Regions from separate parts of the Pseudomonas sp. SA233 genome, predicted to be linked through region 1. Evidence: riboswitches for the same ligand, from Rfam matches in the RefSeq annotation. Region 1 holds a riboswitch; each other region holds the start of a gene.
What was found. A riboswitch is a leader RNA that binds a small molecule or an ion and turns the genes downstream of it on or off. The one in region 1 is predicted to bind cobalamin.
Positions count from the first base shown of each region.

Region 2: linked by a shared signal. The riboswitch ahead of M1D87_RS14525 (CbtB domain-containing protein) and the one ahead of M1D87_RS09965 (ABC transporter substrate-binding protein) in region 1 are both predicted to bind cobalamin.
Region 3: linked by a shared signal. The riboswitch ahead of cobO (cob(I)yrinic acid a,c-diamide adenosyltransferase) and the one ahead of M1D87_RS09965 (ABC transporter substrate-binding protein) in region 1 are both predicted to bind cobalamin.
Region 4: linked by a shared signal. The riboswitch ahead of cobW (cobalamin biosynthesis protein CobW) and the one ahead of M1D87_RS09965 (ABC transporter substrate-binding protein) in region 1 are both predicted to bind cobalamin.

Region 1 is NZ_CP096449.1:2,164,945-2,170,376, forward strand. Features, by position in the region: gene M1D87_RS09950 (OprD family porin) at 1-193, opposite strand, end outside; gene M1D87_RS09955 (ABC transporter ATP-binding protein) at 210-998, opposite strand; gene M1D87_RS09960 (FecCD family ABC transporter permease) at 995-2,011, opposite strand; gene M1D87_RS09965 (ABC transporter substrate-binding protein) at 2,011-3,021, opposite strand; cobalamin riboswitch at 3,133-3,330, opposite strand; gene M1D87_RS09970 (DUF1624 domain-containing protein) at 3,359-4,525, opposite strand; gene M1D87_RS09975 (TonB-dependent receptor) at 4,729-5,432, opposite strand, start outside.
Region 2 is NZ_CP096449.1:3,110,219-3,115,650, forward strand. Features, by position in the region: gene M1D87_RS14505 (pirin family protein) at 1-378, opposite strand, end outside; gene M1D87_RS14510 (alpha/beta fold hydrolase) at 499-1,383, opposite strand; gene M1D87_RS14515 (LysE family translocator) at 1,405-2,025, opposite strand; gene M1D87_RS14520 (GNAT family N-acetyltransferase) at 2,159-2,638, shown strand; cobalamin riboswitch at 3,050-3,272, shown strand; gene M1D87_RS14525 (CbtB domain-containing protein) at 3,366-3,554, shown strand; gene M1D87_RS14530 (CbtA family protein) at 3,564-4,250, shown strand; gene M1D87_RS14535 (cobalamin biosynthesis protein) at 4,250-4,636, shown strand; gene cobM (precorrin-4 C(11)-methyltransferase) at 4,668-5,420, shown strand.
Region 3 is NZ_CP096449.1:1,358,547-1,363,978, forward strand. Features, by position in the region: gene M1D87_RS06320 (hypothetical protein) at 1-500, opposite strand, end outside; cobalamin riboswitch at 668-887, shown strand; gene cobO (cob(I)yrinic acid a,c-diamide adenosyltransferase) at 1,006-1,617, shown strand; gene M1D87_RS06330 (cobyrinate a,c-diamide synthase) at 1,614-2,909, shown strand; gene bluB (5,6-dimethylbenzimidazole synthase) at 2,906-3,556, shown strand; gene cbiB (adenosylcobinamide-phosphate synthase CbiB) at 3,553-4,461, shown strand; gene cobD (threonine-phosphate decarboxylase CobD) at 4,454-5,432, shown strand, end outside.
Region 4 is NZ_CP096449.1:2,757,153-2,762,584, reverse strand. Features, by position in the region: gene cobN (cobaltochelatase subunit CobN) at 1-1,142, opposite strand, end outside; gene cobW (cobalamin biosynthesis protein CobW) at 1,146-2,213, opposite strand; cobalamin riboswitch at 2,314-2,526, opposite strand; gene M1D87_RS12900 (branched-chain amino acid aminotransferase) at 3,000-4,019, shown strand; gene M1D87_RS12895 (multidrug/biocide efflux PACE transporter) at 4,273-4,701, opposite strand; gene M1D87_RS12890 (LysR family transcriptional regulator) at 4,794-5,432, shown strand, end outside.

The DNA of each region.
Region 1 (5,432 bases):
GCGGCTTGTAGGCGTTGCGCCCGGCACTGTTGCGCCCGCCATGCTTGTAGTCGCGCTGGTCGAATACGCTGCGGTTGAGCAGGCTCCAGCGGCCATCCTCGACAAAACCGTTGCTTTGCGATTGGGCGGAGTCGGCCAGCGCAGGGGGCGCGAGCAGGGCGCTGGCGAGCAGCAAAACGACAGGGCGCGGCATGGGCAGAACTTCCTGTTCAGGGGGCGCGAAAACGCAGGATGTGCGCGCCGTCGAAGGGGTCGATGAGGTAATGGGCGTGCACGCCGAAGGTGTTCAGCAGGCGCTCGGGTGTAAGCACCTCGAGCGGTTTGCCGAGGGCGACCAGGCGGCCCTTGTCGAGCACCGCGACGCGGTCGCAGGTGAGCGCCTGGTTGAGGTCGTGCAGGGCCACCAGGGTGGTCACCGGCAGGGCCTGCACCTGTTGCAACAGGCTCAGCTGGTGCTGGATATCCAGGTGGTTGGTCGGCTCGTCCAGCAGCAGCACCTGCGGCCGCTGTGCCAGGGCTCGGGCGATGTGCACGCGCTGGCGCTCGCCCCCGGACAGCGACCCCCAAAGGCGTGCGCGCAGGTGCAAAGCGTCGAGGTCGGCCAGGGCTTGCTCGACGATCACACGGTCTTCCCGGGAGAACGGCGCCAGCACCGACAGCCAGGGGGTGCGGCCCAGGGCAACGGCATCGAACACGCTGATCGCATCGAGGGTGTCGGCCTGCTGTTCGACCAGCGCCAAGGCCTGGGCGACACGGCGGCGGGGCAACTGTGCCAGCGGTTCGCCCAGCAACTGCACACTGCCGTTGCCTGGCTTGCGCAGCCCGGCCAGCACCTTCAGCAGCGAGGACTTGCCGGAACCGTTGGGGCCGACGACGCCCAGGGTTTCACCGGCGACAACGCTCAGTTCGATATCGCTGAGCACGGTATTGCCGGCCAGTTGCAGCCCCAGGTTCTGGCAACTCAAGGGGGCCAGCTGTAGCGCCGTCATGACCGTCATGGGCGCCCCCGGCGGCTGACCAGGATCAGCGCGAAGACCGGTGCGCCGAGCAGAGCCGTGACTACGCCCACGGGGATCACCTGGCCAGGGATCAAGATGCGCGACAGGATGTCGGCGGCAATCAGGAACAGTGCCCCGCCCAGTGCGCTGGCGGGCAGCAGGCGGCTGTGCCCGGGGCCGAGCAGCAGGCGCAGGGCATGGGGGATCACCAGCCCGACAAAACCGATGGCGCCGACGATGGACACCATCACCGCGGTCACCAGCGCCGCGCAGCTGATCAGCAGCAATTGGGTACGCCGCACCGGGATGCCCAGCGACGCCGCCGAGTCGGCACCGAAGGTGAAGGCATCCAAGGCACGGCGATGCCACAGGCACACCAACAGCCCGAACAGTACAACTGGCACGGCCAGCCACACCGAAGGCCAACGTACGCCACTGAGGTTGCCCAGCAGCCAGAACAGGATGCCGCGCGCCTGCTCGGCGGTGGCCGACATGGTGATGAGGAAGGCGGTAAGGGCGTTGAACAGTTGCGAGCCGGCGATCCCGGCAAGGATCACCTGGGCATTGTTGCTGCTGGGGCCGGCTGCCCGGGCCAGCAACAGTACCAAAGCGAACGCTGCCAGGGCACCGATGAACGCGCCGCCGGACATGCTCAGCGCCAGGCTGCCGAAGCCCAGCAGGCCCACCAGCACCGCACCGGTCGAGGCGCCGGCAGACAGCCCCAGCAGGTAAGGCTCGGCCAACGGGTTGCGCAACAGTGCCTGGAGGATCACGCCGCAGGTGGCCAGGCCGGCGCCGCAGGCCGCGGCAACCAGGGTGCGGGGCAGGCGGTAGTTCCAGACGATGCCGGCGTCGATCGGGTCGACCGGGTAGCCGGCCTGCCACAGGTGGTTGGCCAGTACCTGGCCGACCACGCCGGGCGACAGGTTGGTTTCGCCGATGGCGGTGCCGGCCAGCAGGGCCGCCAACAGGGCGGCCAGGGCAACGGCGATGCAGGGTAGCAGGCGCATCATCACTGGGCTGCTTTGCCGCTGGCGAAGGCGGCGGCCAGTGTCTGCAGGCCGCTGAACAAGCGAATGCCGGCCTGCATGGCGTCGGCGTCGAGGATGATGATGCGGTCGTGCTTCACCGCGTCCATGTTGCGCGTCACCGGGTCGCTACGCAGGAATGCCAGCTTCTTCTGGTAGTCGTCGGCGGGGTAGCGGCGGCGGTCCATGCGGGCAATGATCAGCCAGGTGGGGTTGGCCTTGGCCAGGGTTTCCCAGCCTACGGTCGGCCATTCTTCGCTGGACTCGACCACGTTGCGCACGCCAAGGGTGCGCAGCATGAAATCGGCGACCCCCTGGCGGCCCGCCACATAGGGGTCGATGTGCAGGTCGGCGCTGGAGAACCAGAACAGCGCCGAGGTGGCGGACAGGTCCTTGTCGACCAGTTGCGCCTTGGCACTGTCCAGGCGGCCTCTGAGCTCGGCATTCAGGGCTGTGCCACGGTCCTGCACGTCGAAGATTGCCGCCAGCTGGCTGACGCTCTTGTAGATAGTGTCGACCTGGAACGCCTGCAGGCGGGTGCCATCGGCACCCACCAGGTTGTCCTTGCCTTCGCAGTCCGATGGCAGCAGGTAGGTGGGGATGCCCAGTTCATCGAACTGTTCGCGGGTGGCGACCGCCCCCTGGGCACCGACCATCCATTCGAACTGCACCGTCACCAGTTGCGGGCGCTTGCCCACTACCGCCTCGAAGCTGGGCTCGTTGTCGGCCAGGCGAGGCACCTTGGCGTTCTGCACCTGGTACTCGGGCAGCACATTGTTGAACCACAGCGAGGTGGCCGCCAGTTTGTCGCCCAGCCCCAGCGCGTAGAGCATCTCGGTACTGGCCTGGCCAATGGTGACCGCGCGTTGCGGCGCCTGGGCGAAGGTTTGCGGCTTGCCGCAGTTGTCGACCGTCAGCGGGTAGTGGGTGGCAGCAGCCTGGGCCAGGCCGGTGAGGCCGAGGCCGGCGAGCAGGGTGGCAAAACGGGGCAGCATGCTGGGCGATCTCCTATCGGACAGTTCGGGTGAGGAACGCACGGACAGGCATCGCCGAGCCCCAGCTGGCGGCAGGGGCAACACTGATGGCCAATCCCGGACACCCCGCCGGTTGGTGAATGTAGGCCGGCAGGTCTCCTGACTGGTGCGTCATGGCCTGGCTCCGGCCTTCCCGGGTTCGTGGCCCAGTGGCATTGATGGAGCAGGCTCGGCACCTACAGTTGCGGGGGCAGTTCCGTTTGGCCCGAATTGGCGGGCCTGGGATTCCCTATTGATTCCGTGGTGGAAACCGGCGGCCGGCATGGTAGACCATCGTGCCGCCGGGTGAAAACGCTTTTCAGAAGTACTTCAGCCAGGTGATGTCGCGCCGCCGCGCCTTCAGGCGGGCGAACCAGCGCACCGGCCGGTACAGCGAAACTGCCAGCAGCACTGCCCCCAGCCACACCGCGGCGATGCCATCGAAGCCGAAGTAGTCGCCATGGTTGCGGCCGAACAGCGCCACGCTGGCCAGGTACAGCAGCTTCAGTACATACAGGTGCAGCAGGTAGAAGAACATCGGTGCCGCGCCGAACACCGCCAGGGCACTGATCCAGCGGGCCTGGCCGGCGCGTTCGAAGGCGCGCAGCAACAGCAGGCCACAGCCCAGGGTCAGGGCCAGGAACAGCAGCGACGGCGGGTACTTGGTGATGTTGAAGAAGCTCATCAGGGTTTGCGTGACGGTCGGGTAAACGCTCCATGGTGCCTCGCCGTAGCCGTTGACCAGGCGCAGCACGACAAAGCCCAGCAGCGCGATCAGCCCGGCCAGCAGCAGGCGATGCTGGCGTTGGCCGGCCTCGCTCGCGCGGGCGAACCAAGGACCCAAGCCGTAGCCCAGGGCGATGACACCGATCCACGGCAGCACCGGGTAGGAGGTGCGCAGGCGCAGGCTTTCGGAGAACTCCAGCCAGCCCCGGTCATGCAGGATCGCCCATGGCACGTGCAGGGCGGATTCGACCCCGAAGTGCAGGCCATCGAGCAGGTTGTGGCCGGCGATGATGATTGCGCCCACGGCGATCAGGGCGGCACGTGGCAACCACACCAGCAGCGACAGGGCGATCATGCTCACGCCGATGGCCCAGATCACTTGCAGGTAGATGACGCTGGGCGGCAGCTGGAAGGTCCAGGCGAAATTGACCAGGGTGAACTCCAGCACCACCAGGAACAGCCCGCGCTTGAACAGGAACGCCGAGACATCGCCGCGGCCCTGGTGTTTCTCGCCATACAGCCAGGCTGAAAGGCCGGTCAGCAAGACGAACACCGGCGCGCACAGGTGGGCCAGGGTGCGGCTGAAGAACAGCGTGGGCTCGGTGGTATCGATGGCCATCGGGTCACTGACCTGGCGGTGCAGGAAGAAGGTTTCACGAACGTGGTCCAGGAGCATGAACAGGATTACCAGGCCGCGCAGGGCGTCGATGCTCTGCAGGCGCTGGGTGAGCAGGGTGGGGGTGGCACTGGCGCTTGTCATGGGAGGTCGCTGATAGGAATGGATGTCAACTGAAACGTTATCTTATAACTAAAGCGTGACGTGGCGGTAGATGTTTTTGTGCTACCTGTGCCGGCCTCTTCGCGGGTAAACCCGCTCCCACAGGTACCTCACCGTATTTGAATTCTGTGATATCCCTGTGGGAGCGGGTTTACCCGCGAAGAGGCCGGTGCAGGCAGTTCAGATCAGAAGCTGTAATCCACCGTCGCAAAGTACGACCGTGGCATCCCCATCAGCCACTGCTGGCCACTGAACGCCGACTGCACATACTCACGGTCGAACAGGTTGTTCAACTGCAACCCCAGCCGCACATCCGGCAACACCTGCCAGCCGATGTCGGCATCCACCACGGTGTAGCCGGGGGCGCTCTGGGTGTTGGCGGTATTGGCATAGCGCTCGTCCACATAACGCGCGCCAATGCCGGCCTCCAGCCGCTGGCCGAAGCCTTTGCTCAGCCACAGGTTGGCGGTACGCCGCGGGACATTGGCCGGGCGATTGCCCGCACGATCCTGTGCCATGCCGCCGACCATTTCGTCGAAGTCGTCGTACCTTGCGCGCACGATCGCCGCATTGGCCGACACCTGCCACTGGTGCGCCAGCGCCAGTTCCAGGGTTGCCTCCAGGCCATCGGACGTCTGCTGGCCAGCCTGTTGCTTCTCGTGGGTGATCGGGTCATCCACCAGCAGCTTCTTCTTGACGATGTGGTAGGCCGCCAATGTCCATTCGCCACGCCCGTCCCAGAAGCGCTGCTTCAGGCCCACTTCGGTCTGCCTGGCTTCGGTCAGGTCGTAGTGCATCTGGTTGGCGCTGAGGCTGATGAGGTTGTCGACCCCATCCTCGCTGGTGGAGTACTGGCCATACAGCGACAGGTCGTCGCTGACCGCAAACA
Region 2 (5,432 bases), 950 kb from region 1:
CCACAGCTGTACCATCTCCAGCGTACCGCCAGAACGGGCGAAACCTGGGGAATGGAACTCTTCGTGGATGATGCCATTGGCAGCAGTCATCCACTGCACGTCGCCAGGGCCGATCAAGCCGCCAGCGCCGGTGGAGTCACGGTGTTCCAGTTCGCCCTGGTAGACGATGGTCACGGTCTCGAAGCCGCGGTGCGGGTGCTGGCCAACGCCGCGCCGCGCACTGGTCGGGGTGAAGTCATGAGGGCCGGCATAGTCCAGCAGCAGGAACGGGCTGATCTTGCTGGCCAGGTTGTCGTAGGTGAACAGGCTGCGCACCGGGAAACCATCACCTACCCAGTGGGCGTGGGGGCTGCGGTGAATACCCAGAATCGTTTTCATGAGAAGGCTCCTCTCTTGGTTGAGATAACCTTACCAGTGAGACCAATCAGGCAATAGCCGGCTAAAATGGCATGCATCGTCTCATTTAAAGGACAATCCACAGCCAGCTGTCTGGAAAAACTATCCCGCCGGTGCCTGCAGCAGGAAGGCCTGCACTTGTTCGGCGCACGCCTCAGGATGCTCTTGCAGGAAGCAGTGCCCACCTGCAACCTGCCTGCCGCTGACCTTAGGGTTGAGTGCCACCAGGCGATTCACCGAATGCGGTACGAAGGGGTAGGTGTGCTCGCCGTACAGCACCCGCGTGGGCGTACGGATTGCCGCCAGGCTCGCCCACATGCGCTTGGGGAACGAACTGAATATTTCTACTTCGCGGCTGGGCCGGCACTTGAGCACCACCGCTTCGCCACAGTCGCCAATGGCATGCTCCACGTAGGCCCGCAGCGCCGCATCGGTCCACCCCTTGAAGATACCCCGCCCATGCAGTGATGCCAGGGCTGCCTCGCGGTCGGGCCAGTGGCTGCGACGGCTGGCAGCCTTGCGCGCCAGGGCATGGCGCTGGTGCAAGCCGACCAGGGCTGCCATCCCCATCACGCCCAGCATGCGCCGGCTGAACAGTACCGGGTCGAGCAGAACGGCACGCGCGAACAGTTGCGGTTCACTGGCCAGGATCAGGCCGGTGAGCACGCCACCGAAGCTGTGCCCGACGGCAAAGCGCGGTACGTCACCATACTCGCCTCGCCCGGCTGCAAAAGCCTCCACCGCCAACGCAGCGGTCCGGTTCCAGCCACGGAACACCCCGCCATGGTCGCTGTCACCATGGCCCTGCACATCGCTGAGCCACAGGTCGAAATGTTCGCCCAGGCGCATCAGCAATGGCTGGTAGGCCAGGCAGCAGAAGCCGTTGCCGTGCAGAAAATGCAGCAACGGCTTGCCACTGGCCGGGGTTCGCCAGCCCCGCAGGGTGAAGCCTTCGGCGCATTCGTGAGACCAGGGGATCAACTGCATCGGCTTACTGTACTCGCGGGGTCAGGAAAACGCTGATTCTACAAACAGCAGCGGGTACAGTGAAATCACCAGCAACAAGGCCATCAGGACATTGAACAGCATCAGCCAGCGCGGGTTCTGCAACAAGTTGCGCAGGGCGCTGCCGAACATCACCCACACCCCGACGCTCGGCAGGTTGACCAGGGCGAACAAGGCGGCAATGACAATGACGTTGGTCACATAGCCCTGCGCCGGCGTGTAGGTGGTGATTGCCCCGACTGCCATCACCCAGGCCTTGGGGTTGACCCACTGGAATGCCGCTGCTCCCCAGAAGCCCAGCGGTTTGCGGGCACTGGACGAAGCTGTGCCGACCGGCCCGGAGGTGGCGATCTTCCAGGCCAGGTACAGCAGGTAGGCGGCACCGGTGTAACGCAATACCGTATACAGCGCCGGCCAGGCTTTGAACACCTCGCCCAGGCCCAGGCCGACAGCCAGCACCATCACCATGAAACCGACACTGATGCCCAGGGCGTGGGGGATCGAGCGACGCACACCGAAATTCACCCCAGAGGCAAGCAGCATGGTGTTGTTGGGGCCAGGAGTAATGGAAGACACGAAGGCGAACAGCACGAAGGCGGTCAGCAGGTCGGCAGAGGCAAGCATGGCAGGCAATCCACTTTTTTTATGGGTGCTGTCACACTAACGGAGTCGCTCTCCTCTGCGACCGATACAGTTTCACTAAATTGTGTAGATACACATCGCTGTACCGCTACCATCAGATCAAGGAAGCCGTCCCATGAGCCTCACCATCCGTCCTGCCGTTCGCGCCGACGCCGAGCAGATACTTGCCTTCATCACCGAACTGGCAGAGTACGAACGCGCCCGCCACGAGGTGATCGCGAGCGTTGCCGATATCGAGCACAGCCTTTTTGGCGAGGGCAGCACCGTGCATAGCCTGATGTGCGAGCGCGATGGCCGGGCAATCGGCTTTGCCGTGTATTTCTACAGCTACTCGACCTGGCTCGGGCGCAACGGCATCTACCTGGAAGACCTGTACATAACGCCCGAGCAGCGCGGCGACGGTGCCGGACGGCAATTGCTGCGGCACATCGCCCGCGAGGCGGTGGCGAAGAATTGCGGACGGCTGGAATGGAGCGTACTGGACTGGAACGAGCCGGCTATCGGCTTCTATCAGAAGCTGGGGGCCGAAGCGCAGGATGAGTGGGTGCGCTACCGGTTGGATGGCGAGAAGCTGGCGGCGTTTGCCCGGGGCTGACCGGGGGGATGCTCACGGCATAGACCACTACAGGCCGAACCGGCTTACATGAGGGCTTGAGTGTGCATGCCTTGAGCTTTTCAGCGCCTGTGAGATCGAGCGCCGCCCGCGCGGCGCTTCGCGGCACAAGGCCGCTCCTACATCTGTTTCCGGCCAATTACTCCTGTGCCAAGTGGGTTGCCGCCTTGGTGCTTGGCTGAAGATTGATGAGGAGCAGTCGTGCGCCCTTCGATATCGGAATGGAACAAACAAGACGGACAGAGGTGAACTCACAGGAGTAACTGGCCCGAAACAGATGTAGGAGCGGCCTTGTGCCGCGAAGCGCCGCGCGGGCGGCGCTCGATCTCCCAGGCACTGCAAAACCAAAGCCCTACCATCAGGGCAATTGACGCCAGCCCCGCCCCATGGTCTCCTTATGCCTCGCGTTCAGGTGCCCCCGATGGGGGTGAAACGGGAAACCGGTGCGTCACAGGCCCTCCAGCAGGGCCGGACAAGGCCGGTGCTGCCCCCGCAACGGTAAGCGAGCGAAGCGTCTGTACCACTGTGCCTGATCCCCGGCATGGGAAGGTGACGCTTTCCAGGAGCCTGGCTCCTCCTCGCAAGCCCGGAGACCGGCCTGGCGTTCATGAACACCCCGCGGTGGGCGGGCGCTGTTGCATTCCCCTGGGCTGCCACGCTCGGGGCTGCCGCGCTTGCCCGTTGCCCACAAAAAGCAGAGGAACGCGTCATGCCCGTCACCAGCGCCAAGCAACACAGCATTACCACCCCCGTCACCCTCAGCCAGCGTGTCGTCATCGCCATCGGCGCCAGCCTGCTGGGCCTGTGTCTGGTGTACTTCGCCGGCTTTTCGCACATCGAGGCCGTGCACAACGCCGCCCACGACACCCGCCACAGCGCCGCATTCCCCTGCCACTGAGTACGCCCGATGATCACACGCATTGCCCGCACCGCGGGCTTCAGCGGGTTGCTGGCGGCCTTGCTGCTGACCCTGCTGCAGAGCTTTTGGGTCGCCCCACTGATTCTCGAGGCAGAAACCTACGAATCCTCGGCCCCCGTTGCCGAGCACGAGCATGTTGGCGAAGTGGCAGCGCATGAACACAGCGCCGAAGCCTGGGCACCTGAAGACGGCTGGCAGCGAGTGCTGTCCACCACCGGCGGCAACCTGGTAGTCGCGGTCGGCTTCGCCCTGATTCTCACCGCCCTGTACAGCCTGCGTGAACCCAAGCGAGCCGGCACCGGCGCACTCTGGGGCCTGGCCGGCTTCGCTGTGTTCTGCCTGGCCCCGACCCTGGGCCTGCCGCCGGAACTGCCAGGTACTGCCGCAGCCGACCTGGGGCAACGCCAGGCTTGGTGGATCGGCACCGCCAGTGCCACCGCGCTGGGCCTGGCCCTGCTGGTGTTCGCTCGCCACTGGTTGCTGAGGGCGCTGGGCGCTGTGCTGCTGGTCATTCCCCATGTGATCGGTGCGCCGCAACCCGAAGTGCACGAGAGCCTGGCCCCCGCCGCCTTGGAAACCCAGTTCAAAGTGGCCTCCTGGCTGACCAACGCCGCATTCTGGCTGGCCCTGGGCCTGCTCAGCGCCTGGCTGTTCCGGCGCTCCAGCCAGGCCTGATGCCTGCCTTCTACGCCGGTTTCGGCTGTCGTCGGGGTTGCCCGGCGGATACGCTGCAAATCTTGCTACGCCAGGCCCTGGCCACCCAGGGCCTGGCGTTGGCTGACCTGCAAGGCATCGCCAGCATCAGCCTGAAGGCCGACGAACCCGGCTTGCAGCAACTGGCCGAACGCCTCGGTCTGCCTTTGGTGTTGTACGATACCGCGCAGTTGCAACCCTACGAACCCCGACTCAGCCACCGTTCCGCCGCTGCCCATGCCCACTGTGGCTGCTGGGGCGTGGCGGAGAGTGCGGCACTGGCCCTGGCCAGCCAGCGAGTTGGCACCGCCAGGTTGCTGCTGACACGCCAGGTACTGGGCCCGGCTACCCTCGCCCTGGCCTGTTGAACGTTTCCCCTCTTTCCTGCAAGGACTTTCCATGACGGTCTACTTCATCGGCGCCGGCCCCGGCGACCCGGAACTGATCACGGTCAAGGGCCAACGGCTGATCCGCCAGTGCCCGGTGATCATCTATGCCGGCTCGCTGGTGCCGGCCGCCGTGCTTGAGGGCCACCAGGCCGAGACCGTGATCAACAGCGCCGAACTGCACCTGGAACAGATCATTGCCGCCATGCGCAGTGCGCATGAGCAAGGCCAGGATGTAGCTCGGGTACACAGTGGCGACCCCAGCCTGTACGGCGCCATCGGCGAGCAGATCCGCCATCTGCAGGCGCTGGGCATCGATTACCAGATCATCCCCGGGGTCACCGCCACGGCGGCCAGCGCCGCCCTGCTCGGCTGCGAACTGACCCTGCCCCAGGTAGCTCAGACCGTTATCCTCACCCGCTATGGTGACAGCTCGCCGATGCCGCCCGGCGAGCAGCTGGGCGAGCTGGCGCGCCATGGCAGCACCCTGGCGATTCACCTGGGGGTCAAGCACCTGTCGCGTATCGTCGAAGAACTGCTGCCGCACTACGGCACGCACTGCCCGGTGGCGGTGGTGCATCGTGCCACCTGGCCGGACCAGGACTGGGTGCGCGGTACCCTCGGTGATATAGTGGAACGCGTCGCGGCCAAGGATTTCCGGCGCACGGCGCTGATCCTTGTGGGCCATGTGCTGGGCGACACACCGTTTGCCGAATCGGCCTTGTATCGCGCCGGGCACGCCCACCTGTATCGCCCTGGCGACTGAGCATTGCCAGGT
Region 3 (5,432 bases), 810 kb from region 1:
AAGTACCAGGCGATGGCACAGGCGGTATGTTTCTGCAGATCGTCGACCAGGTCCTGCAGTTCCTCGGGGCTGGCATGCTGGCCAGCCTTCCACGGGCTGATGAACAGCGCACCAGCTTTCAACTGGCTGGGGTAGGCCACCTGGCGCGCGAGGGCAGTGGTCTGCTGCAGGGCGTCGGCCATGTCCAGCCTCGCGATTCTTGGCCAGCGCTGACTGACACTGAGGTACAGCGCTTCATCGGCACTGCTGATCGACAGGTCGCAGCGCCCTTCGTGTTCACCTTCGTCGCGCTGCTTCTTGCCGGCAAACTGCTGCAGCGCCGCCAGTTCGGCTTGCCAGGCCGCTGCGGCAAGCAGCCCCGTATTGGCGGCGGCGCCATGCCAGTAAGGTGCTTCGGCATCGCCGGCAAACTGGTTGAAGCGGTCGATACAGTCGCCCCAGCGCTCCAGCACCGGGGCAAGAAACTCCAGGCGCGGGTTGTTGATGATCTGGCCTCGCATGCTGCGCTCTCCTGTTGTAGTTGTGATCGCGTTCAGCTGAAAGTGATGGCTATGTGATATCACTGTATTCAGTGTGGCACAACCAGGTGAATTGGCCATTACCCAGGCGGAGCCTGTTCGGCTGCAAAGCGGCCCGCTTCGATTGACGCTCCCGGTGCAACCCTCTAACCTTCGCGCGTGTTTCAGGTGCCCTGCCAGCCCCGACTGGGCAGGGTGAAACTGGGAAGCCGGTGGGTGCCAGCATGGCGCGATTCCGGCGCTGCCCCCGCAACGGTAGGTGAGTCGCGGCCGCGCAGGGCCACTGGGTGCCAGCACCCGGGAAGGCGCGCAGGCCTGGGCCAAGGCCCGCTCACAAGCCCGGAGACCGGCCTGATACTGCCAACGGCATCACGGAGGGTGATGCGCGGTGCACCGTGGCGTACGGCCACGGCCCCTGCGCGTTCTCCGTCTGCCCGCCTTTTACCTGTCGCCGCGTTGCCGTGGCGACAGCCAGCGGAGAACCCTGATGAGCGAATCCACCGAACGCGACGAACGCCACCTGGCGCGCATGCAGCGCAAGAAGGCGATCATCGACGAACGCATCGCCAATTCCCCCAACGAATGCGGCCTGCTGCTGGTGCTGACCGGCAACGGCAAGGGCAAGAGCAGCTCGGCCTTCGGTATGCTCGCGCGCGCCCTGGGCCATGGCATGCAGTGCGGTGTGGTGCAGTTCATCAAGGGCCGCAACAGCACCGGCGAAGAGCTGTTCTTCCGCCGCTTCCCCGAGCAGGTGCGCTACCACGTGATGGGCGAGGGCTTTACCTGGGAAACCCAGGATCGCCAGCGCGACATTGCCGCCGCCGAAGCAGCCTGGGCCGTTTCGCGCCAGTTGCTGCAAGATCCGAGCGTGCAGTTCGTGGTGCTCGATGAACTGAACATCGCCCTCAAGCACGGCTACCTCGACCTTGACCAGGTGCTGTCCGACATCCAGGCCCGCCCACCGATGCAGCATGTGATCGTCACTGGCCGTGCCGCGAAACCCGAGATGATCGAGCTGGCCGACACCGTTACCGAAATGGGCATGCTCAAGCACGCGTTCCAGGCCGGTATACGTGCACAGAAGGGCGTGGAACTGTGAGCCAGCCGCGCCATTGCCCTGCCGTACTGATCGCGGCACCGGCCTCTGGTCAGGGCAAGACCACCGTCACCGCCGCGTTGGCCCGGCTGCACCGCAACCTTGGGCGCAAAGTGCGGGTGTTCAAGTGCGGCCCCGACTTTCTCGACCCGATGATCCTTGAGCGAGCCAGCGGCGCGCCGGTGTACCAGCTCGACCTGTGGATGATCGGCGCCGATGAAAGCCGCCGCCTGCTGTGGGAAGCCGCCGGCGAGGCCGACCTGATCCTGATCGAAGGGGTGATGGGGCTGTTCGACGGCACGCCGTCCAGCGCCGACCTGGCGCGCCACTTCGGCGTGCCGGTGCTGGCGGTGATCGACGGCACGGCCATGGCCCAGACCTTCGGCGCGCTGGCCCTGGGCCTGGCACGCTACCAGGCGGACCTGCCGTTTGCCGGTGTGTTGGCCAACCGGGTGGGCAGCCTGCGCCACGCGCAGCTGCTGGAAGGTAGCCTGACCGAAGGCCTGCGCTGGTATGGCGGCTTGTCCCGCGAGCGCGGTATAGAGCTACCCAGCCGTCACCTGGGGCTGGTCCAGGCCAGCGAGCTGAACGACCTGGACGCTCGCCTGGATGCCGCTGCCGAGGCGCTTGGCGCCAGTTGCGATGCCGCCTTGCCGCCGCCAGTGACCTTTGCCGAACCCGAGCCGCAAGCCACTACCGCCTCGTTGACCGGTGTGCGCATTGGCGTGGCGCGGGACGAGGCCTTTGCCTTCACCTATGGCGCCAACCTCGACCTGCTGCGCAACCTGGGCGCGCAGCTGGAGTTTTTCTCGCCGCTGCATGACCGCGAACTACCAGCAGTGGACAGCCTGTATCTGCCGGGCGGTTATCCCGAACTGCACCACCACGCCCTGGCCGGCAATGCGCCGATGAGCGAGGCGATCCGTGCCCATCACGCCCAGGGCAAACCGTTGCTGGCCGAGTGCGGCGGCATGCTGTATCTGCTCGATGCCCTGACCGACGTGGCCGGCGAGCGTGCCGAGCTGCTCGGCCTGCTGCCGGGCGAAGCGACCATGCAGAAGCGCCTGGCTGCCTTGGCCCTGCAGGCGGTGGAACTGCCGGAAGGCACCCTGCGCGGTCACACCTATCACCATTCGTTGACCAGTACCGTACTGGAGCCGATCGCACGTGGTCTGAGCCCCAACGGCGGGCGTGGCAACGAAGCGGTGTACCGTCTGGGTCGGCTGACGGCTTCCTACGTGCACTTCTACTTTCCCTCCAACCCTGATGCGGCGGCGGCGCTGTTGCGACCATGAGCGAACACGCCTACAGCGACGCCGAGCGCGCCGCGATCTATCGGGCCATCGGCGAACGCCGTGACATGCGCCATTTCGCCGGTGGCGAGGTAGCCCCGGAACTGCTGGGCCGCCTGTTGGCTGCCGCGCACCAGGCGCCGAGTGTCGGGCTGATGCAGCCCTGGCGTTTCATCCGCATCACCCGGCGCGATTTGCGTGCGCGCATCCAGGCGTTGGTGGAAGCAGAGCGTGTGCTTACCGCCGAAGCCTTGGGCGAACGCTCCGACGCCTTCATGAAACTGAAGGTGGAGGGCATCAATGACTGCGCCGAGTTGCTGGTGGCCGCCCTGATGGACAACCGCGAGCCGCATATCTTCGGCCGCCGCACCCTGCCGGAAATGGACCTGGCATCGCTGGCCTGCGCCATCCAGAACCTGTGGCTGGCAGCCCGTGGCGAAGGCCTGGGCATGGGCTGGGTGTCGCTGTTCGACCCGCAGGCGCTGGCGGCGCTGCTGGGCATGCCGACCGGGGCCAAGCCGGTCGCGGTGCTGTGCCTGGGGCCGGTAACCGAGTTCTACCCGGCACCGATGCTGGTGCTGGAAAACTGGGCCGAGGAACGGCCCTTGAGTGAAATGCTCTTTGAGAACCAATGGGGAGAGCGCCAATGAGCGTGGCCTTGCTGACCGTGGCCGGGGTGGCCCTGGATGCCTTGCTGGGCGAACCGCAGCGGCGCCATCCGCTGGTAGCCTTCGGCAACATGGCCAGTAACCTCGAGCGCCGCCTGAATGCCGGTGGGCGCGGCTGGCGCAGCCACGGGGTGAGCGCATGGTTCCTGGCTGTGGTGCCGCTTACCCTGGTGGCACTGATCCTCTCCTGGCTGCCGTACATCGGCTGGTTGGTCGACGTGCTGGCGCTGTACTGCGCCGTCGGGCTGCGCAGCCTGGGTGAACACGTGTTGCCAGTGGCCAGTGCCTTGCGCCAGGGTGACCTGCAAGAAGCGCGGCGCCGTGTGGGCTATTTGGTCAGCCGCGAAACCCGCGAACTTGACGAGCCTGCGGTGGCCCGGGCGGCCACCGAGTCGGTGCTGGAGAATGGCAGCGATGCAGTATTCGCCGCGCTGTTCTGGTTCGTGGTCGCCGGCGCGCCTGGCGTGGTGCTGTACCGCCTGAGCAACACCTTGGACGCCATGTGGGGCTACCGCAACGAGCGCTTCGAACGCTTCGGCTGGTGTGCGGCGCGTGTCGATGATGTGCTCAACTATATTCCCGCCAGGCTGGTGGCGTTGACCTACGCGCTGCTGGGCAAGACGCGTCTGGCCCTGGCCTGCTGGCGCAAGCAGGGCCCGCTGTGGGACAGCCCCAATGCCGGGCCGGTGATGGCCGCCGGTGCTGGTGCGTTAGGGGTGGAACTCGGTGGCCCGGCGGTGTACCACGGCGAGCTGCATGAGCGGCCACGCCTGGGTGACGGGCCAATGGCCGACGCCGACGCCATCGAGCGCGGCTGGGGCTTGGTGCAGCGCGGTGTATGGCTGTGGCTGCTGGTGATCTGCCTGGGGGCCTATATCAATGCTTGAACACGGAGGCCGCCTGCTGCGGGCGGTACGGCAATACGGCATCGCCCGCGAGCAGTGGCTCGACCTGTCCAGCGGCATTGCGCCATGGCCTTTCCCGATTCCACCGATCCCCATGGAGGCCTGGGCCCGCCTGCCGGAGACCGAGGACGGCCTGGAGGACGCCGCGCGTGCGTATTACGGCGCCCGCCAATTGCTGGCGGTGGCCGGTTCCCAGGCCGCGATCCAGGCCTTGCCGCTGCTGCGTGCAGCCGGCAGGGTAGGGGTGTTGACGCCATGCTATGCCGAGCATCCGTACGCCTGGCAACGGGCGGGGCACCAGTTGCTGGAGCTGGATGAAGCGCAGGTCGAGGCGACGCTCGACAGCCTCGACGTACTGGTGCTGGTGAACCCCAACAACCCTACCGGCCGCCGGGTGCCGCGTGAACGCCTGCTGGATTGGCACATGCGCCTGGCCGCCCGTGGTGGCTGGCTGCTGGTCGATGAAGCGTTCATGGACAACACCCCGGCGCAAAGCGTGGTCGATTGTGCCGAGCGCCCGGGGCTGATCGTGCTGCGCTCGTTCGGCAAGTTCTTCGGCCTGGCTGGTGTGCGCCTGGGGTTCGTTGCCGCCGAACGCAGCCTGCTGCTGCGCCTGGCCGAGTTGCTCGGCCCGTGGACTGTCAATGGCCCGACCCGGGTGCTGGCCCAGGCCAGCCTGGCCGACCACGCCGCCCAGCGTGTGCAGGTCGAACGCTGCGCTGCTGCCAGCCAGCGGCTGGCTATGCTGTTGCGCAGCGTCGGCCTGGCGCCCAGCGGTGGTTGCGATCTGTTCCAGTACGTACGCAGCGAGCACGCTGCGCAACTGCATGACTTTCTCGCCCGCCGCGGCATCTTGGTGCGGCTGTTCGAGCAGCCGCAGGCGATACGCCTGGGGCTGCCAGTCTGTGCGGCGGACGAACAGCGCCTGGCCCAAGCCCTGGCGGCCTATCAGA
Region 4 (5,432 bases), 590 kb from region 1:
AGGGCCACGCGCTTTTGCGCATTCGGCAGGCGCGCCAGTTCGACCCAGCGGCGGGCCAGTTCGGCGACAAAATCCATGCGCTCGGGGTGGGCGCGGTAGCAGACCACATCGGACTGGCTGCGCTCGCTGCGCCAGGCCATGTCCTTGAAACTGACCGGGCGGGTGATGATGCGCCCGTCCAGTTCTGGCAAGGCAATGTGCATGGCCAGGTCACGCGCCCCCAGGCCCTGCTCGCTGGCTTCCCAGCCGGGCTGGTTGTCTTGCGCGCAGATGGCCTGCAGCACCGGGATGTCGCGACGGAACGGGCGCAGGTTTGGGCGTTCCGGGCTGGACAGGGCAAAGCCGGTGGTGTTGAGCAGCACCTCGGCACCTACTTCGTCCAACCAGGCTTCGACCTGCTCCAGGCAGGCGCTTTCCTTGAGGCTGGCCACGGCGATCGGCAACGGGTTGAGCCCGGCGGCCTGCAGGCGCTGGCAGAACACATCGATGAACGCGGTGTTGGCCGCCTGCAGGTGCGAGCGGTAGAACAGCAGTGGCGCCACCGGCTGTTCGGGATGCCACTGCGGGTACCAGTCCTCCAGGGTGGCGCTGCCCTTGGCCGGATGATACACGGCGGTGCGCGGCAAAGGCTGCGGCTCGTCCCAGGCATAGTCGCGGCCCAGCCACTGGCTGGCCAGGCAGTTGAACAGGTTGATGGCATTGGCCTTGCCGCCCTGGCGCAAGTAGTGCCAGAGGCGTTCGGCCTGCTCGCCGCTGACACTGCCCAGGCTGGTCAGCTCCGGGTCCGGGCGGTCGTCACCCGGCACCAGGATCAGCTGCACGCCACGGCCGGCCAACTCGACCAACTGCTCGACGCCATAGCGCCAGTAGCCGACGCCACCGTGCAGCGATACCAGGATGACCTTGGCATGGCGCAGCACCTGGTCGACGTACAGGTCGACCGAGGCATGGTTCTGTACCTGCATCGGGTTGGCCAGGCGCAGGCTGGGGTAATCCTCGGGCAATTGCTCGGCGGTATCGGCGAGCAATGCCAGGTGCGAATCGCCGCTGCAGAGAATCACCAGCTCGGCGGGCGTCTGGCCGAGGTCGGCAATGCTGTCATCCGGCACGAAGCCGCCGGGCTGGGTCCGCAGCAGGTGCATGGGTCAGGCGCCCAGTGCCTGGCGCAGGCGCGCTTCCAGCTGGGCGGCGTCGAGGTCCTGGCCGATCAGCACCAGGCGGGTGATGCGCGGCTCGTCGACGCGCCAGGCGCGGTCGAAGTGCTTGTCGAAACGGGTGCCCACGCCTTGTACCAGCAGGCGCATCGGCTTGCCCGGGATGGCAGCGAAGCCTTTGGCACGCAGGATGCCGAATTCCACCACCAGCTGGGTCAGGGCGTCGAGCAGCAGGCTTTCGTCGGCCTCGGGCAGGTCGATGGAGATGGAGTCGAAGGCGTCGTGGTCATGATCGTCATGGTCATCACCGTCATGGTGGGAATCATGGTGGGTACGGCGACCATCGATGTGCGCCTCGGACTCGGCGCCCACACCCAGCAGCACCTCCAGCGGCAGCTTGCCGCTGCTGGCCTCGACAACCTTGACCGCCGGAGGCAGTTCTTCGGCCACCTCGGCGCGCACCTTGGCCAGGCCTTCGGCGTCGATCAGGTCGGCCTTGTTCAGCACCACCAGGTCGGCGCTGGCCAGCTGGTCGGCGAACAGTTCGTGCAGCGGCGACTCGTGGTCCAGGTTGGGGTCGAGCTTGCGCTGGGCATCGACCTGGTCCGGGTAGGCGGCAAAGGTGCCGGCGGCCACGGCCGGGCTGTCGACGACCGTGATCACCGCGTCGACGGTGCAGGCATTGCGGATTTCCGGCCACTGGAAGGCTTGCACCAGCGGTTTGGGCAGAGCCAGGCCGCTGGTTTCGATGAGGATATGGTCCAGGTCGCCACGGCGTGCCACCAGCTCGCGCATCACCGGGAAGAACTCTTCCTGCACGGTGCAGCACAGGCAGCCGTTGGCCAGCTCGTAGACGCGGCCGGTGGCTTCTTCCTCGGTGCAACCGATGCTGCACTGCTTGAGGATTTCGCCGTCGATGCCCAGCTCGCCGAACTCGTTGACGATTACCGCAATGCGGCGGCCCTGGGCGTTGTCGAGCATGTGGCGCAGCAAGGTAGTCTTGCCCGAGCCGAGGAAGCCGGTGACGATGGTGACGGGGAGCTTGGCCAGTGTTTTCATGTCGCATTGCCCTTGGCAGATTGGCGCGGGCATGCAGGACGACAACCGCAGGCCAGGCCGGCCGGGCTTGTTCGCCACCGGATCACCCCGCCCGGTTGAAAGTCGAAAACGTGACGAGGCAGGTCTCCTGGCTTGCACCGTTCCATGTGCCCGCTGGTGCAGCGGTCTGGCGGGATGACGCCTTCCCGCGCGCGGGCGCAGTGGCTGTGTCGATCCGTTGTCGGTGCTTACAGTTGCGGGGGCAGCCGCGGCTTGTACCGCGTTCCCGTCTTAGCTTCGGCCTGGCCGAAGAACCTCGAAGTGGCAAGGCTACGCAGTGGCTGGCGGGTGGTCAACCATTGGCTCGCCTCGATTCTTGTAGCGCCTGTGAGATCGAGCGCCGCCCGCGCGGCGCTTCGCAGCACAAGGCTGCTCCTACATCTGTTTCGGGCCAATTATTCCTGAGGCAAAGGCGCGCGGTCCCTTGGTGTCCACCTCGATATCGTGCCGGACAAACAAGGCGGTCGCGCGCATTGGTACAGGCGTTACTGGCCCGAAACAGATGTAGGAGCAGCCTTGTGCTGCGAAGCGCCGCGCGGGCGGCGCGCGCTCTCACAGGCACTGAAAATGTTGTGGCGAGCACCTCGCAGCCCCGCTGCAATACCTGCGCCGTGCCGCAATAAATGCATTGCAGGCTATCAATTCGTGACTGGCCGTTCCCGATCTGCCACGGATGTATTATGGTGGCGTGGTGCGCATATAACAGCAGCCCGAGCAATCGGGCACTTGCAAGACAATGAGGGTGTCATGAGCAACGAAAGCATTAATTGGGACAAGCTGGGTTTCGACTACATCAAGACCGACAAACGCTACCTGTCCGTATGGCGCAATGGCGAGTGGGACAAGGGCACCCTGACCGAAGACAACGTACTGCACATCAGTGAAGGCTCCACTGCCCTGCACTACGGCCAGCAGTGCTTCGAGGGCCTCAAGGCCTACCGTTGCAAGGACGGTTCGATCAACCTGTTCCGCCCGGACCAGAACGCCGCCCGCATGCAGCGCAGCTGCGCCCGCCTGCTGATGCCGCAGGTGCCGACCGATGTATTCATCGAGGCGTGCAAGCAAGTGGTCAAGGCCAACGAGAAGTTCGTGCCACCGCATGGTAAAGGCGCCCTCTACCTGCGCCCGTTCGTGATCGGCACCGGTGACAACATTGGCGTGCGCACCGCCCCCGAGTTCATCTTCTCGATCTTCGCCATCCCGGTTGGCTCGTACTTCAAGGGCGGCATGAAGCCGCACAACTTCCAGATCTCCAGCTTCGACCGCGCAGCCCCGCAAGGCACCGGCGCGGCCAAGGTCGGTGGCAACTACGCCGCCAGCCTGCAGCCGGGTGCAGAAGCGAAGAAAGCCAACTTCGCCGACGCCATCTACCTCGACCCGCTGACCCACACCAAGATCGAGGAAGTCGGTTCGGCCAACTTCTTCGGCATTACCGCCAACAACGAGTTCGTCACCCCGAAATCGGCTTCGGTGCTGCCAGGCATCACCCGCCTGTCGCTGATGGAACTGGCGCAATCGCGCCTGGGCCTGACCGTGATCGAAGGCGATGTGGAAATCAACAAGCTTGACCGTTTCATCGAAGCCGGCGCCTGCGGTACCGCTGCGGTGATCACTCCGATCGGCGGCATCGAGTACAACGGCAAGCTGCACGTGTTCCACGACCTGGAAAAGGTCGGCCCGGTTACCCAGAAGCTCTACAACGAGCTGACCGGTATCCAGAGCGGTGACGTGGAAGCACCGGCTGGCTGGATCGTCAAGGTTGCCTGAGGCACTTTAACGGTTTGAAAAACGGGGCATGCCAGCGATGGCATGCCCCGTTTTTTTATGGGCTGACGCGGTCAACTATAGATGGCACCGGCTGCGCCGGTGTTCGCGGCTAAAGCCGCTCCCACAGGTACAGCGCAAGCCTGAAGCCTGCGCCGTCCCTGTAGGAGCGGCCTTGTGTCGCGAAAGGGCTGCGAAGCAGCCCCAGGATATCCGCACAATGCACAAATCGAGGAGCAGCGCAGGCTGGTAGTTTTCATGCAAGGCGACGCTGCATCAGCAGGTGCCGGGCTTTGTCGAAGGCCCAGTTGTACAGCACGGTGTAGGGCAGGATGATCACGAAGAAGCCCAACTCCACCATGAACGCCTGCAGCAACGAAATTTCCAGCATCCACGCCGCCACCGGCAGGCACCACACCACCAGCCCGGCTTCGAAGCCCAGGCCGTGTGCAAAGCGTGCGCTGGCCTTCCAGTGGATGCGCTCGACCCGCACGTAGCGATCGACCAGCGCGTTGTAGACCATGTTCCACAGCATGGCGATCACCGACAGGGTCACCGCCAGCGCCCCCGCCGTCGCCAGCGACTTGCCCATGATCCAGGACAACAGAGGCGCACACAGCAGCACGGCGAACACTTCATAGCCGACGGCGTGAACCAGGCGTTCGGTGAAAGAGACATTTTTCATTGCAGATTCCATCCAGTGCGTGAGTCGTGCTTCCTATTTTCTTTGATAGAACTGATACTCGCGACATAGCTACCATCGGTTTTATCAATACCATGCGCTACTCACCCGAAGCTCTGGTCGCCTTTGTCGAAGCCGCATCGCTGGGTTCGTTTTCCGCTGCGGCGCGCAAGTTGCGCAAGAGCCAGTCCACCATCAGCATTGCTATCGCCAATTTCGAGGCCGATGTGGGTTGCCCGTTGTTCGAGCGTGGCGGTCGCCACCCCACGCTGAACGAAGCTGGGCGGCAGGTGCTGAGCCATGTCGAGGCGATACTCGATGCCAGCGCCCGGCTTGACGCCCTGGCAGTGCGGCTGGCGGAAAACGTCGAGGCACTGGTCTCGGTGGTGATGTCGGACAGCTACAGCGTGACCTTCCAGGGCGCGGTGATGGCCCGCTTCGCCCAGCACTACCCGCATACCGAGCTGCGCTGCGGCCCGTCGGAAGATGCCGATGTGATCGAGCTGATCCAGCAGGGCCTGGCACACGTCGGCATTCTTGCTACCCAGCCCAGCTACCCCGCTGACGTTGCCGTGGCACGCTTGCCCGAGCAGGCAGAGTTTGGGGTGTACGTGGCCAGCGAGCATCCGCTGGCGGCTTTGCCCCAGGTGCAGACGCAGCACCTGGAGAACGTCCGGCAGCTGTATATCAAGACCTATGCTCCCAGCCTGCACCACGGTCGTGGCCAAGCCTGG